2 regions of the Thiomicrorhabdus hydrogeniphila genome follow, and region 2 is predicted to be linked to the other one. Evidence: riboswitches for the same ligand, from Rfam matches in the RefSeq annotation. Region 2 holds a riboswitch; the other holds the start of a gene.
What was found. Region 2 has a riboswitch for thiamine pyrophosphate ahead of thiC (phosphomethylpyrimidine synthase ThiC). Riboswitches for the same ligand answer to the same signal wherever they lie in the genome.

Region 1: another riboswitch for thiamine pyrophosphate. It lies ahead of ACYQ0E_RS08970 (TonB-dependent receptor); the one in region 2 lies ahead of thiC (phosphomethylpyrimidine synthase ThiC).

Annotation. Positions count from the first base shown of each region.
Region 1 covers NZ_BAAHXL010000001.1:1,973,541-1,981,050, forward strand. Annotated here, with positions in the region: gene pheS (phenylalanine--tRNA ligase subunit alpha) at 1-983, opposite strand, end outside; gene rplT (50S ribosomal protein L20) at 1,247-1,603, opposite strand; gene rpmI (50S ribosomal protein L35) at 1,619-1,816, opposite strand; gene infC (translation initiation factor IF-3) at 2,022-2,582, opposite strand; gene thrS (threonine--tRNA ligase) at 2,653-4,587, opposite strand; gene ACYQ0E_RS08965 (HDOD domain-containing protein) at 4,904-5,779, opposite strand; TPP riboswitch at 5,920-6,027, shown strand; gene ACYQ0E_RS08970 (TonB-dependent receptor) at 6,127-7,510, shown strand, end outside.
Region 2 covers NZ_BAAHXL010000001.1:1,625,485-1,632,994, forward strand. Annotated here, with positions in the region: gene ACYQ0E_RS07390 (FAD-dependent oxidoreductase) at 1-1,139, opposite strand, end outside; gene thiC (phosphomethylpyrimidine synthase ThiC) at 1,142-3,094, opposite strand; TPP riboswitch at 3,330-3,428, opposite strand; gene ACYQ0E_RS07400 (tetratricopeptide repeat protein) at 3,675-4,544, shown strand; gene ACYQ0E_RS07405 (DUF3087 family protein) at 4,696-5,217, shown strand; gene ACYQ0E_RS07410 (hypothetical protein) at 5,384-5,671, opposite strand; gene ACYQ0E_RS07415 (methyl-accepting chemotaxis protein) at 5,831-7,510, opposite strand, start outside.

The DNA.
Region 1 (7,510 bases), 350 kb from region 2:
AAAAAACGAAGATCGTTTTCAAAGAATTGACGTAAATCTTTTACGTTGTAACGAAGCATCGCCAATCGTTCAACACCTAAACCAAACGCCAAACCAGTATATTCTTCTGGATCAATTCCAACATTTGTTAAAACATTTGGATGAACCATTCCGCAACCTAAAACTTCAATCCAACGTCCATCACCAAATAAATCTGTGGCAATATCTACCTCTGCTGAAGGTTCAGTAAATGGAAAATAAGAAGGTCTAAAACGCGTTTTGAGATTTTCGTCTTCAAAAAATTGACGCAAAAACTCAATTAGCAACGCACGTAATTGGGCAAAGCTAGCGTTTTTCTCAATAATCAAACCTTCTACCTGGTGAAACATTGGAGTATGAGTTTGATCAGAGTCACAACGGTATACACGGCCTGGTGCAATAATACGTAAAGGTGGTTTTTTATTTTCCATTGTACGTATCTGCACACCAGAGGTGTGTGTTCTTAACACGGTATTTTCGTTTATATAAAACGTATCATGCATTGCTCGAGCAGGATGCGTTTCAGGAATATTTAAAGCTTCAAAGTTATGCCAATCATCTTCAATCTCAGGACCGGTTTCTACATCAAAGCCAGCATTTGCAAATAATGTTTCAATTCTGTGCAGTGTACGAGAGACTGGATGCAAACTGCCTATATCCGCATTACGACCAGAAAGCGTAATATCAATAGATTCTTCGGCTAGTTTTTGTGCCAACTTAGCATCATCAAGTTCTTTCTTTTTAGCATTTAACAAGCTTTGAACAACCTGCTTTGCTTCATTAATCATTTGACCTGCTTTCGGACGTTCTTCATGCGAAAGCTTGCCTAATGTTTTCATCAGTTCAGTAAAGTCACCTTTTTTACCTAAAAACTGAACACGTAGCTCATCTAATTTTGAAAGTTCTGTTACTTCAGCAACCGCTGCTTGCGCTTGTGAAACAATATTTTGAAGTCGTTCTTGCATTTAGTAAAAGTCCTAAACGGTATTAATAGAAACTGGTCGTAAATAAACACCTTAAAGAAAAAGAGTATTTTCAATAATATAGTTTTAAAACTGTTTCTAATTGATTTGAAATGGTTATGAAACATGACACTTAATTTACTTAAAAATAATACAGTGGCATCTTGCATGGCCATTTAATTGAAAGGTGATAAACCCAATTCAAATAAAAAAAATAGGGGACCAAAGCCCCCTATTTTAAAACTAGGTTACCCTAGTAGCATTAATTACGCTAAAGCAGCTTTTGCTTTTTCAGCGATAGCTGTAAATGCCGCAGCATCATGAACTGCAATGTCAGCTAAAACCTTACGGTCAACTGCAACACCAGCTTTGTTCAATCCGTTGATAAAACGGCTATATGTCATATCGTTCATACGAGCTGCAGCGTTAATACGCGCAATCCATAAACGACGGAACTGACGTTTTTTAGTACGACGGTCACGGTATGCATATTGACCTGCTTTAATAACAGCTTGTTTAGCAACACGAAAAACTTTACTACGAGCTCCGTAATAACCTTTTGCTGCTTTTAATACTTTGTTGTGTCTACGGCGTGCGATGACACCTCTTTTAACTCTTGCCATGTTTCAAATCTCCAATTAAGCGAACGGTAACATGCGGCGAACCATCGCTACATCGTGATCGTGAATCATACTTCCAGAACGAAGTTGACGTTTACGCTTAGTCGATTTCTTCGTCAAAATATGACGTAAGTGAGACTGTTTACATTTAAAACGACCTGAGCCAGTTTTTGAGAAGCGCTTTTTAGCACTACTATTTGTTTTCATCTTTGGCATTGAATGAAACTCCGCATTTTAGTGTTACTCAATAAATTGAGCCACTTTCAGTTTTTAAATTAAATCTAAATGTATAAAAATACATTTGATTTATTCTCGGAACAACGAACAGCACTGAGGGAGCTGCACCAGAAATCTGTTTTAATAAATTAAAATAGACCCCAGCTGTTGTATTGCAATTAATTATTTTTAAAAAATATTAAAATTAATTAGCTTGCTTTTTCTTTGTTGGAGCGACCATCATTTGCATTTGACGACCTTCCATCTTAGGCATTTGTTCAACGGTAGCAACCTCTTGAATATCATCCCTAATACGTTCCAACATTTTAAGTCCCAGTTCCTTATGAGTGATTTCACGGCCACGGAACCAAATAGTTACCTTGACGCGATCACCGTTATCTAGGAATTTCACCAGGTTGCGTAGTTTTACCTGATAATCTCCCTCCTCAGTTCCTGGGCGAAACTTAACCTCTTTAACCTGGACTTGCTTCTGCTTTTTCTTAGCTTCATGCTGCTTTTTCTGCTGCTGGTAAAGGTATTTACCATAGTCCATGATTTTACAAACTGGAGGATTGGCTTTCGCAGTAATCTCAACCAAATCTAACCCGGCTTCTGCCGCTTGCGCTAATGCATCCTGAATGGACACAACGCCCGCTTGTTCACCTTCTGCGTCAATTAATCTTACTTCTGGTGTAGCAGTAATCGCCTTGTTGATTCTATCTTTTGGTGCTTCTGGTTGTTGTGGTCTTCCACGACCTCTTCTGATTGCGATAGCAATATCCTCCAATTAATTAAATTCTTTTTTTGTCTGTTTTTTAAACAAACTTAACTATATTTCAATCTTGTGTTTCTACAACACGACCTAGATTAGAAATATCGTCATTCAATAGTTTTACAAGTTGTTCTAAGCTAAATGAGCCTAGGTTTTGACCATTTCTTGCACGAACATTTACACTACCATCTTCCATCTCTTGATCACCTACAACCAAAATATATGGAACACGTTGCATTGTGTGTTCGCGAATTTTAAACCCAACCTTCTCATTTCTCAAGTCCGAATCGACTCTAAACCCATGTTTTTTCAATTTTTTAGTCATTTCGACTACATATTCATTGTTAGATTCAGAAATTGGAGCAATTACAGCTTGAACCGGCGCTAACCAAGTTGGAAATCTTCCTTCATAATGTTCAATTAAAATACCAACAAAACGTTCAAGTGAACCTAAAATGGCACGGTGAATCATTACTGGATGATGTTTTTCATTATCTTGACCAATATAAGTTGCGTTTAAACGCTCTGCTTGAGTCATTGAGAAGTCCAATTGAATCGTTCCACACTGCCAAACTCGACCAATACAATCTTTTAATTGAAACTCAATTTTAGGGCCATAAAACGCACCTTCACCAGGTTGCAATTTATAGTCTAAACCTGCATCTTTAAGTGTTTCTTCAAGAGCGGCTTCGGCCAAATCCCAAACATCGTCAGCGCCTACACGCTGTTCTGGTCGTGTTGAGAACTTAACAGCAATATTGTCAAAACCAAAATCAGCATAGGTTTCAAAGACTAAATCGATACAACCTTGAACCTCTTCCTTAATCTGCTCTTCTGTACAGAAGATATGGGCATCATCTTGTGTAAATGAACGAACACGCATTAAACCATGCAGGGTTCCTGATGGTTCATTACGGTGTACGGTACCAAATTCAGCAATACGAATCGGTAAATCACGGTAACTGGTTAGGTGACGGTTATAAACCTGAATATGACCAGGACAGTTCATCGGCTTAACCGCGTAATCACGGTTGTCGGTTTCTGTGGTGAACATATTGTCTTTAAATTTATCCCAGTGACCTGATTTTTCCCATAATGAGCGGTCTAAAATCAATGGGGTACGAATTTCATCATAATCATTAGCAACCAACTGACCACGCATATACTCTTCTACAATACGGTATAAGGTCATTCCTTTTGGGTGCCAAAAAGCCATTCCAGGGGCTAAATCTTCAACGTGAAATAGATCTAATGTTCTACCTAGTTTACGGTGATCACGCTTTTCTGCTTCTTCCATCATGTGCAAGTAATCTTTTAAAGATTGCTTATCTGGGAAGGCAACGCCGTAAATACGCTGCAACATAACGTTATCTGAATTACCACGCCAGTAAGCACCCGCAACATGAGTTAGTTTTAGTGCCTTAACAAACCCCATGTTTGGCAAGTGAGGACCAACACACATATCGACATATTCTTCGTGAAAATAAAAACCAAATTCCGTTTCATTAGGTAAATCACGAATTAATTCTAATTTGTAATCCTCACCACGAGATTCAAATGTTGCCACGGCTTCTTCACGTGATAACATTTTTTTAATTACTGGATATTTGGTTTTAGCTAATTCCAACATACGCTTTTCGATTTTTTTCAAATCGTCAGGCGTAATTTTATATTCCATATCAATGTCATAATAAAAGCCATTGTCGATAACTGGTCCAATGGCCATTTTGGCATCTGGAAACAATTGCTTTAAGGCATGACCTAATAAGTGCGCACAAGAGTGACGCATAATATGTACGCCCTCTTCATCTCGCATGGTAATAATTTCAACACTTGCATCTTCAGAGATTAAATCACTCGCGTCTTTTAGCTGACCATTTACACGTCCTGCTACCGTAGCCTTTGCCAGCCCCGTCCCAATACTTTCAGCCACTTGCATAACTGATGTAGCTTGATCAAACTGTTTAGTAGAACCATCTGGTAACGTAATGATTGGCATCGATTTAGTCTCTTATTTCTGATATTTACAAAGTTTAAAAAATTAAGCCCGTTATTTTAACATTTTCTCATAAGTTTTATATATATTTTACATAAACATATCTATAAAGATTTATACATAACTTATGGATAAGATAAAAATAGACAATAAACTTTCTTTAGACATATAAATACACATAAGAACTGATACTTATTTCTAATTGCTCTGTAATTTACAATTAAAGTATTTAAAGGAACAATAAACACATATTTTTATGTTTATAAACGATTTACCAGGCCTGGTAAATTCGTTTTTTTACATTTATAAATTTAAAAAATTACAACCCCATACTATCTGCATCTGCTAATGCCAATTGTGAGGTTTCATCAAACTGTTCTAACGTTAGATTAAAAAATGCTAACGCCTCTAATAACTTAGCAGGAGGGTTTTCTATATCACCTTCTAATATATCGGCAATACCATTATCAAACCCCAGCCTAAATACCGCATTCTCAGCCAAATACGTTAAATAAGCAAAAGGTTGAAACTTAGGATCTGTTTTTTCTGGATTATGATGAAATGCCACACCCATTACAACAACCGTTGCAAAATTCCATTCCTGCAATAAACGTGCACTCATTAATGCATGATAAGTACCAAACACTTCATTTTCAGCCTGTGGTAATTTTGAAACATCAAAATCTGTCTCCTTAATCACTTCAAGATATTTATCTCTATCTTCCATTGCTAAAAGATATACGCCTATATCCCGCATTAATGCCGCTAAAAATGCCTCACCAGAATCTAATTTAACGATTTTAGCCAATCTTTGAGCAATTAAGGCCGACAAAAAAGAATGTCTTAAAAAATGTTTATCACTAAATGGGGGTTTACGTTTAAATGACGTTTGATATTGAATAAGATGCGCCATTAAACGCATCTCCTTTAAACCAATTCGAGTCACCGCATCAGATAAATCATTAACTTCTTTACCCGTTGTATATTTTGCGCTGTTCGCCATATTAATTAATCCAGCCACCAAACGTGGATCTTGGGCAATTAATTGCACTATTTTATCCATAGGTAAACTTTCATTAGCAACTAACGCTTGCTCAAGCTTCATTAAAGCATCTGGGAAATGCGGTAAATCATCTATCGATTTTAAACGCTGCATAATCTCTTTACTAATATTTGGTTTTACACTCTCAGACATCTACGAACCCTTTAACACATTTTAATAGCTTATATTTTTATATAAGACTTGGATGATTTCCATTTTAACCAACTTTACTGTACAATCCGCAAAAAATTTATACCTAAATACATTAACTAACGTTTTTAAATCAAAAACGGTTAGTTTGCCAGGGGTGGTCACTTAAGACCTGAGATTTCGAGATACCGAAAGACCCTTTGAACCTGATCCAGCTAATACTGGCGTAGGAAAGGCACAATCTAGTCAAAAAGATAACCATTGAGTTTGCTCAAATAATTTGGGCAGGCTTAACTTGTGTTTTCTCAGTCTATATTTTACTGCCTTTTCTTGCCCTATAAGGAAAGCGCATGACCAACAAACTTAAGCCTATTACTTTGGCTATATTCGCCGCAATTTCAAGCAATCCATCTTTTGCAGACGACCTTAAACCTGTTGTTGTCAATGCCGACCTACGTGAAACAAGCAAACAAGACATGCCAACCAGCGTTGACGTAAAAACCCAGGCCGATTTGCAAGACCAAGGTGCAATTGAATTTGATGACGTTCTGTTGAAAACGCCAAATGTAAACTTTTCTGGTCAAAGCTCGCATGCTCGCCACATTCAAATACGCGGTATTGGTGAACGTGATGAATACACAGGTGCACCAAATTCAAGTGTCGGTTTTTCAATTGATGATATGGATTTTAGCGGTATTGGTATGGCTGGCAATCTATTTGACGTTAAGCAAGTTGAAGTACTTCGCGGCCCGCAAAACACTCGTTATGGCCAAAGTGCCATTGCTGGTTTAATTCACATTGAATCAAATGACCCAACACCCTACCAAGAAAGCATGGCCGAAATGAGCTTGGGCCAAGATAACTTAAAAGAAATTGGTTTTATGACCAGCGGACCTGTGAGCTCCAAAGAAGATGCAACACAATACCGCTTCTCTCTATTTAAACACACCAGTGATGGCTTTAGAGACAACAAAACACTAGATAGAACTGATACTAATGGTCGTGATGAATTAACCTTACGTGGTAAATTACGCTTTTTCCCAGATTCAGACACGACCGTTGATGTATCTGTATTGCATGCTGATTTAAATAATGGATATGATGCATGGTCAGCAGATAATAGCTTTACAACCCTTTCAAACGACCCCGGGAAAGATACTCAACTGTCTAACGCCGCATCGGTAAAAGTTAACTGGCAAGCCAATCCAAACTTTATCTTCACAAGTAAAACAAGCTTTACAAATTCTGATATGACTTATGGTTATGACTATGACTGGGGGCCAACAACTGCATGGGGTGATAACTACGAAAATGTAAAAGAACGTAAATCTTTTACTCAAGAACTTCGTTGGTTATCTACACCTAAATCAAAATTATTTGGTAATACCGATTGGTTGGTCGGCCTATACGGCTCTCATCTTGCAGAAACCAATAACGAAAATGATGCTGGCTCGCTATCTTCTAGTGACTACACAATTAATAAGCTCGCTAGTTTTGGGCAAATCGACATCCACACCAATGAAAAAACCACCGTATCAGCAAGCTTAAGAATTGAAAAAAATGAAAGTACATTTAAAGAGTACCCCAATCGTTTTAATCCAAGTGAAACACTATGGGGTGCAAGCCTAAGTTACAGCTACAAATACAATGACAAACATACCGCGTATGCAAGTATTACTCGTGGTTATAAAGCAGGAGGTTTTAACTCTGATCTTGCAGGAACGGCCAATCAAA
Region 2 (7,510 bases):
TGTTCTGTATTTATTTGTTTTGTCATTTCTTGTTTTAACAAGGTTACACATTTTTCGACCATAACGGGAGCCAATAAATAGCCATGTCTAAAAAGCCCATTTATAGTTATTCTATTTTTTTGTTTCGTAATTTTTGGGTGGTTATTTACATAGGCAGGCCGTAGCCCTGCATCGATAGAAATAATCTCTGCCTCAGCAAAACCACTGTGCACACTAAAACACGCCGACAAAAGCTCTAAAGCAGAACGAACTGTTGGTTTACGTTGATCTTCAGATTCTAATTGCGTGGCACCAATAACAAAGTAATGCTTCTCTTTAGGTGCTATATAAATGGGGTAACGAGGGTGCATTAACCTAACGGGGCGTTGCAAAACTACATCGGGTGCAAAGACTCTAATCACCTCACCCCTTACCCCTCTAAGTTGATTATTTGATTGCATCTGATGTTTTGTTTGAGATTGTATTGGAACTTTTGTTTGGTCTTGTTGCAGCCCCATTCCTCGGCAGTCAATAACCCAGTCATACCCCGTTAATTTTTTATTATTTACCCATACAGCTTGGTCTGTGGTTTTTACCATTGAATCGGTATGCCAAACCACATCATTTTTACGAATTTCAATGGCCATCGCCTCTAAAAGTTGGCGATTGTCTAATTGTCCTTCATTGGGTAAAAACAACCCTTTTTTAAGACGTGAATTTAATTCTGGCTCTAATTGCTGAATTTGCTGTAAATCAAACTCTGAATAATCTTGGCCTTTTAAACGGCTTGTAAACTGTTTTAAGCTAGCAATATCTTGATCAAACGTCACAATTAAACTGCCCGCTTGTTGAAAAAACACGGGGGTGCTTAATTTTTTTATAAATTCAGGCCATAAAATCAACGCTTTTTCACCCATTTTCATAATCTTTAAATCACAATCGGCCGACTCCGCAAGCGGAGCCAACATAGCGGCCGCTAAATAGCCTGCACTTTGTTTGGCATCACCATTGTCTTTATCAAATAAAGTGATTTGGTAATCTTTCATTAATGAAACAGTGAGCATTCTGCCTAATAAACCCGCACCCAAAATAGCGATTTTAGGTAGCGCCATTTTGGGTAACGCCACTTTGGATTTAGTCAAATTCACCTGCGGGTCCACAATTACGCCTCCTTTTGGTAAATTTGACTGCCAGCATCCCTAAATTCTTGCGATTTTTCTTTCATACCGACTTGAATACTTTCTAACGAAATTTCGGTAATTTGGCCATTTTCATCATCGTGCAAACGCACTTTTTCTTGCTCATTAGCGTAATCACGCACTTCTTGACTGATTTTCATAGAGCAGAATTTTGGTCCACACATAGAACAAAAATGTGCTACTTTTCCTGATTCTTGCGGAATGGTTTCATCGTGATATTCACGTGCACGCTCTGGGTCTAACCCTAAATTAAATTGGTCTTCCCAACGAAATTCAAAGCGTGCTTTAGATAAGGCGTTATCTCTAATTTGAGAACCAGGATGACCTTTAGCCAAATCACCTGCATGGGCGGCAATTTTATAAGCCATTAAACCTTCTTTAACATCGTCTTTATTAGGTAAACCTAAATGCTCTTTGGGCGTAACATAACAAAGCATGGCACAACCATACCAACCAATATTCGCTGCTCCAATACCCGATGTAATGTGATCATAACCAGGCGCAATATCGGTAGTTAACGGCCCTAAAGTGTAAAAAGGCGCTTCACCACATTCATCAATTTGTTTTTCTACATTTTCTTTAATCATATGCAATGGAATATGACCAGGCCCTTCAATAATGACCTGAACATCATGCTTCCAGGCAATTTTGGTCAGTTCACCCAAGGTTTCTAATTCGGCAAATTGTGCTTCATCATTAGCATCAGCAACCGAACCTGGGCGTAAACCATCACCAAGCGAAAAGGTAACGTCATACGCTTTCATAATCTCGCAAATGTCTTCAAAATGCGTGTACAAAAAGTTTTCTTGATGATGGGCTAAACACCATTTAGCCATAATTGAACCACCACGAGAAACAATCCCTGTTACACGTTTAGCCGTCATTGGTACATAACGCAATAACACACCCGCATGAATGGTAAAGTAATCTACGCCCTGTTCGGCTTGTTCAATTAAGGTATCTCTAAACACTTCCCAAGTTAAGTCTTCGGCCACGCCATTTACTTTTTCTAAGGCCTGGTAAATCGGTACTGTACCAATAGGAACAGGTGAATTACGCATAATCCATTCACGGGTTTCATGAATATTACGCCCGGTTGATAAATCCATTACCGTGTCTGCTCCCCATTTGGTTGACCAAACTAATTTTTCAACCTCTTCGGCAATAGATGAACCCACCGCAGAGTTACCAATATTGGCGTTTACTTTAATTAAAAAGTTACGGCCAATAATCATAGGTTCTGATTCTGGATGATTGATATTACAAGGGATCACCGCACGACCGCGTGCGACTTCGTCACGCACAAACTCTGGCGTAATCATTTGAGGAATACTGGCACCAAAAGATTGCCCTGGATGTTGTTGGGTTAATTCTGAATCAGTAACTTCTAACCGGCGCATGTTTTCACGAATCGCAATGTATTCCATCTCAGGCGTAATAATGCCTTGGCGTGCGTAGTGCATTTGAGTGACATTTTTGTCTTTTTTGGCGCGTTTTACATTGGGCAAGTTATCAAAACGAATATGGTCTAACCCTTCATTTGCCAATCGACCTTGGGTAAATTTTGAGGTAACAGAATCTAATTCTTCTACATCACCACGCGCATCTATCCAGTTCGATCGCAATTTTGGCAAACCTTGATAAACGTCAATTTTTACTTGCGGGTCGGTGTAAACACCCGATGTATCGTAAACCGGAATGGCATCATTTTTAATATACGTTGGATTATCACGGCTACCGCTAATGGTATCGCTTACTGCAATTTCTCGCATGGCGACTTTGATTGGGTGCAATTTACCCTCAACATAGACTTTTTTGGAATTTGGAAAAGATTGACCCGATACATTTTGAATAAATGCTTCAGCTTCTGCACGACGTTGACGACGATCGGTTTTTGGTTGGTTATTGGTATTCATCACTCTGCCTTATTTAATTATGATTAATCATAAAAATTAATTAAAAGGCGGAGCTCTATAGACTGTAGATTCAGATTAAGAGATCAAAAACGCTAAAAATGTAATCGCAATAATAGCCACAAGATTTACCAGGCCTGGTAAAACTGAGTAAAAAGGTATGATTACAACGCTCATTACAAATTTATTAACAAACCATTAAAAACATAGGTTAAAACAATTTTGACCGCAAAAGATTTGCGTTAATCTGATTGTTCCCTTCGCTGGCATTATCCAGATCAGGTTCTACGGATCCCGCTTTCGCGATCTCAGCCTAAAGGCACTCCGACATAAATCAGGGCTAAGTATATAGGTAGATTGTTACATGAGTCAATGCATAAAAAGATAAATTCATCTCAACAAATACTCAATAAATCGTCATCCTAAATTGTATTTGTTTTGTATTTGTTTTGTATTTGTTTTGTATTTGTTTTGTATTTGTTTTGTATTTGTTTTGTATTTGTTAATATTTTTTTACTTATTGAATAACCTGATTTACTATAAGGCACATATTCATAATTACCATTCATACAGGTTAATAAACATGCCAGAAAACCAAACAATTACTTTGAATCAAAACACAAAAACCAGCCATTATTTAACGCAAATCTGTTTTGGTTTTATTCTAGGTTTTCTTGCATTTAATCTGCAAGCAGCCGACGTTTTTAACAACCAGACTTGCAACAGTTTATTTAAAGATAAACAGTTAAACCAAATTTGTCATTCGGCAATAAAGGGGGATGCTAAAGCCCGCTATACAATGGCTAAATTCTTTACTGATCCAAGAACGAGCTTTCCCAAAAAGATGAACTATGCGTATTTTTGGCACTTAAAACTTGCTCGTCAAATTCTTAAAGAAAACCTAAACGAACCCGCTTATACAGACATTTTATATAACACAGGAGTCCTTTATGCTGACGGATTAGGTACGCCGGCAAATGGTAAAAAAGCGCTTTATTGGTTTAAACAAGCTGCAGAACGCGGTCACTCTATGGCTATGACACGTTTATTTTTAGCTTATGAAAATGCACAAGGCACTGAAAAAAATACTCAAAAGGCACAAAAATGGTTACAAAAAGCCATTGAACTTAAAAACCCTGAAGCGCAAATTTTAATGGCCCAACAGTTAATGCAAGGGTCTGGTGTTCCTAAAGATATTCAAAAAGGGGTAAGCTTTTTAAAAGAAGCCGCGCAAGAAGATTCTGCTAAAGCGAACTATATTTTAGGTAAATATTATTTAATGGCGCCAGAAATGCAAAATCCACCACATTTAACCGAAGCAAAACAGTATTTTGGAAACAGCTGTAAATTACATTTTTTAATCGGTTGTAAACGATATTATGACTTAGACAACCCAAGTCAAACCCTACCCTCTAAGCCAAATAAATCAACTCAAACGATAGATTTTAAATAATAAAATTTCTAAATATTCACGCATAAAAAACGCATAAATATTTATTTGCATTCATTCCACCTTAATACATGACTTTAAGGTGGTAACTCAGTAAAATCAACACACCTTTAAAACTGCAAAGCAGATATAACCTATAAATATTGGCCAAATTATGTTTAAAATTCAAGAAATCGATCCTGTTTACTATCGCAAACAAACTCGCAAAGCTACGCTTATTGTTATCAGCATTTTTATTGTTATTGGCTTTGGTACAGCCTCACTTGCCCTACACTGGTTTGGGCAACATTCTAATAACCACTTAGTCTTAAACTTTATGGGGGCATTTGTTGGTTTATTAATCACAGCGGCAATTGTTAAGGTGTATTTGGCCGATAAGGAATGGATGAAAGAAGCCATTTATGCCTGGCGTTTAAAACGTAATCTAATGTATATCACTAACTCTTTAGCTAATATTCAAAAAGCGGTGGATCATGGTGATGAAAAAGCGATGAAAATATTGCGTTTTTATCATCTTGGATTAGAACAAATGCATAAGTTGGATGATAATAATCAGGCTTTATTAGACCTGCTATTAGAAAAGAAAAATCTAGAAGAGAAACTGAATGAAAAAGGCATTAGTTTAAATCAAACTGAATTTGATTTTGAATCAACAGAAGAATACAAACTTAACTGATTGTCAGTTGTGATTTTTTTAATTCATCAACACTAAAAATCAATTTTAAAATTCAAGAATGAATTAAGGTTTAAATATTTTAATTCATTCTGCATAAGCAATAAAATCATTCAAGCTAATTGGACTTTTACAGTCTAAAGACTTAAATAGACTAAAAATCCAAACCTTAATCTCGATTTCGCCAAATTTTAGAAACCGCTCTATCCGTACCTAAACCCGCCACAATTAGGCATAATAACCCAACCGCACCAAATAAAATCACTGGTAAAAGACCTGCCATTTGATTAATCAGCATTGAAAAATAAAGCGCCACAGAAGCAATTATTATAAAAAGCACTCCCATAACAGCCAAAATTTTACGGTGTGATGAGCTATAACTATAGTCTTCATCACTTTCACCATTATCAAATATATTTAAAATTGGTGAAAATAGTTTTACAAGAATGTCTTTCATATTTTACTAAGCGTAATTAACGCAACTCCTAATTAACGTGAATAGTACATGACTATTCACTACCTTAATCTATGTTTTTATTTTCAAGTATGAATTACTGAAAATAAAAACATAGAAAAGTTTAAAAACTTTAAATTATTATTTACATTATAAAATACATTAGTAAGCTAAACTCTTATTTAAGTCCGATAAAGCGATATCAAGCATATCAGTTACCCCGACAAATTGATCTAACAATTTATCTTTTTCTTTAAGGTCATCTATCGTTAAATCCGCATTTGAATTCATCATAGTCATTGCCTTTGCTACTAATTGATGCTGTTGTATATGCAGCTCATTTACCTTTAAGTATTCCGGCATCCTTGCTATAGAGTCTGAATTTTTTATTAATTCTGACAAAGCTTTACCAACTTCACAATGTTCTGCATTTGTGGCTGTGTCCATATTGACAGTAGTTGGTATATCATTTAAAAAAGTTTGAATACTTGTTCTCCAAACTCTCATATTTCTTCGTACATCAATCAGCTTGACACCATACACTTCTTCAGAGTTTTGAATCAATTTTCCAGCTTGAACTTCATCAATGACAAACTTACTGGTTTCATCTTTCAATAAATTAGCTTGTTCTTTTAAAGATAAGGCTGCGGCTGATGACTCTTCTACCAAAGCTGCATTGCTTTGAATATTTGCATCCAAACTATTAAGAGCTTGTGCTATTTCAGTTACTGAGTTTTGCTGTTGGTGAATTGAGTTCAAAACAACATCCATAGCTTGGCCGATATTTTCAACACGTTCATCTACCTGCTCAAAAGCAATATGCGTTTCATTTACTTTGGATACCCCTTCGCTAACCTTAATAACTGAAGAGTCAATCAGCGTTTTAATATCACGAGCTGCATCCGCAGATTTTTGCGCTAAAGATCGCACTTCTCCGGCGACGACAGCAAACCCACGCCCATGTTCACCCGCTCTAGCGGCTTCTACAGCAGCATTTAGAGCTAGAAGATTAGTTTGAAATGCAATGCCATCAATTATAGAAATAATACTTGCAATCTGTTCTGACGTTTTTTGAATATCTTGTATAGAATCTATCGTTGCTCCTAAAGAATCTTTAGCGAGCTTGTTTTGCTCAACTGTTTCTTTAGCAATATCATTTACTTGGCTAAGTTCTTGCGTATTTTGATTTTGCAAATTACTCATATTTTGCATAGTTGCATTAATTTGCTCTAACGCAGCGGCCGCTTGCTGAGTTCTATCGGATAAATCTTGTGATGCTCTTGAAGATTCTTCTGAGGCACTACCAACAGTTTCAGCTGCTCGTTTAATATGTAAAACAATCGCACTTAAATTATCTAAAGAAACATTGGTCGCCCCTTTCATCGCGGCTAAAGAACCTTGTAAATTTTTATCGACACGACCACGAATATCTCCAACGGCAAGCTTGGTCATAACATAGACCATACTTTCAATAATTGCATTAAGCTCCGATAGTAATGAATTTACATGCTCTGAAGTATCTAAATAAAAACCAGAAAGTCCTTCTGTATCAATATGTAGAGCAGTATGCCCAATAGAGGCCATTTCTAAAGTAGATTTTAATTCGTTCTCAATGACTTTTTGCTGCGTAAGGTCTTGCCATTCAATAACAGAACCAATATGTTTTCCATCTATTCCTGCGACGGGTACAACTGAAAGCTTAATAGTTAAACTTCCAATAACTTCTTCAAAAGTATTTATCTTCGATAAATCGTCAAAAGAACCATAATTAAAAAAAGAACTTATGGTTAAACCTTGTATGTTCTTTTCATCAAAGTCAGATATCGTTTCTTTAAGCTTCTG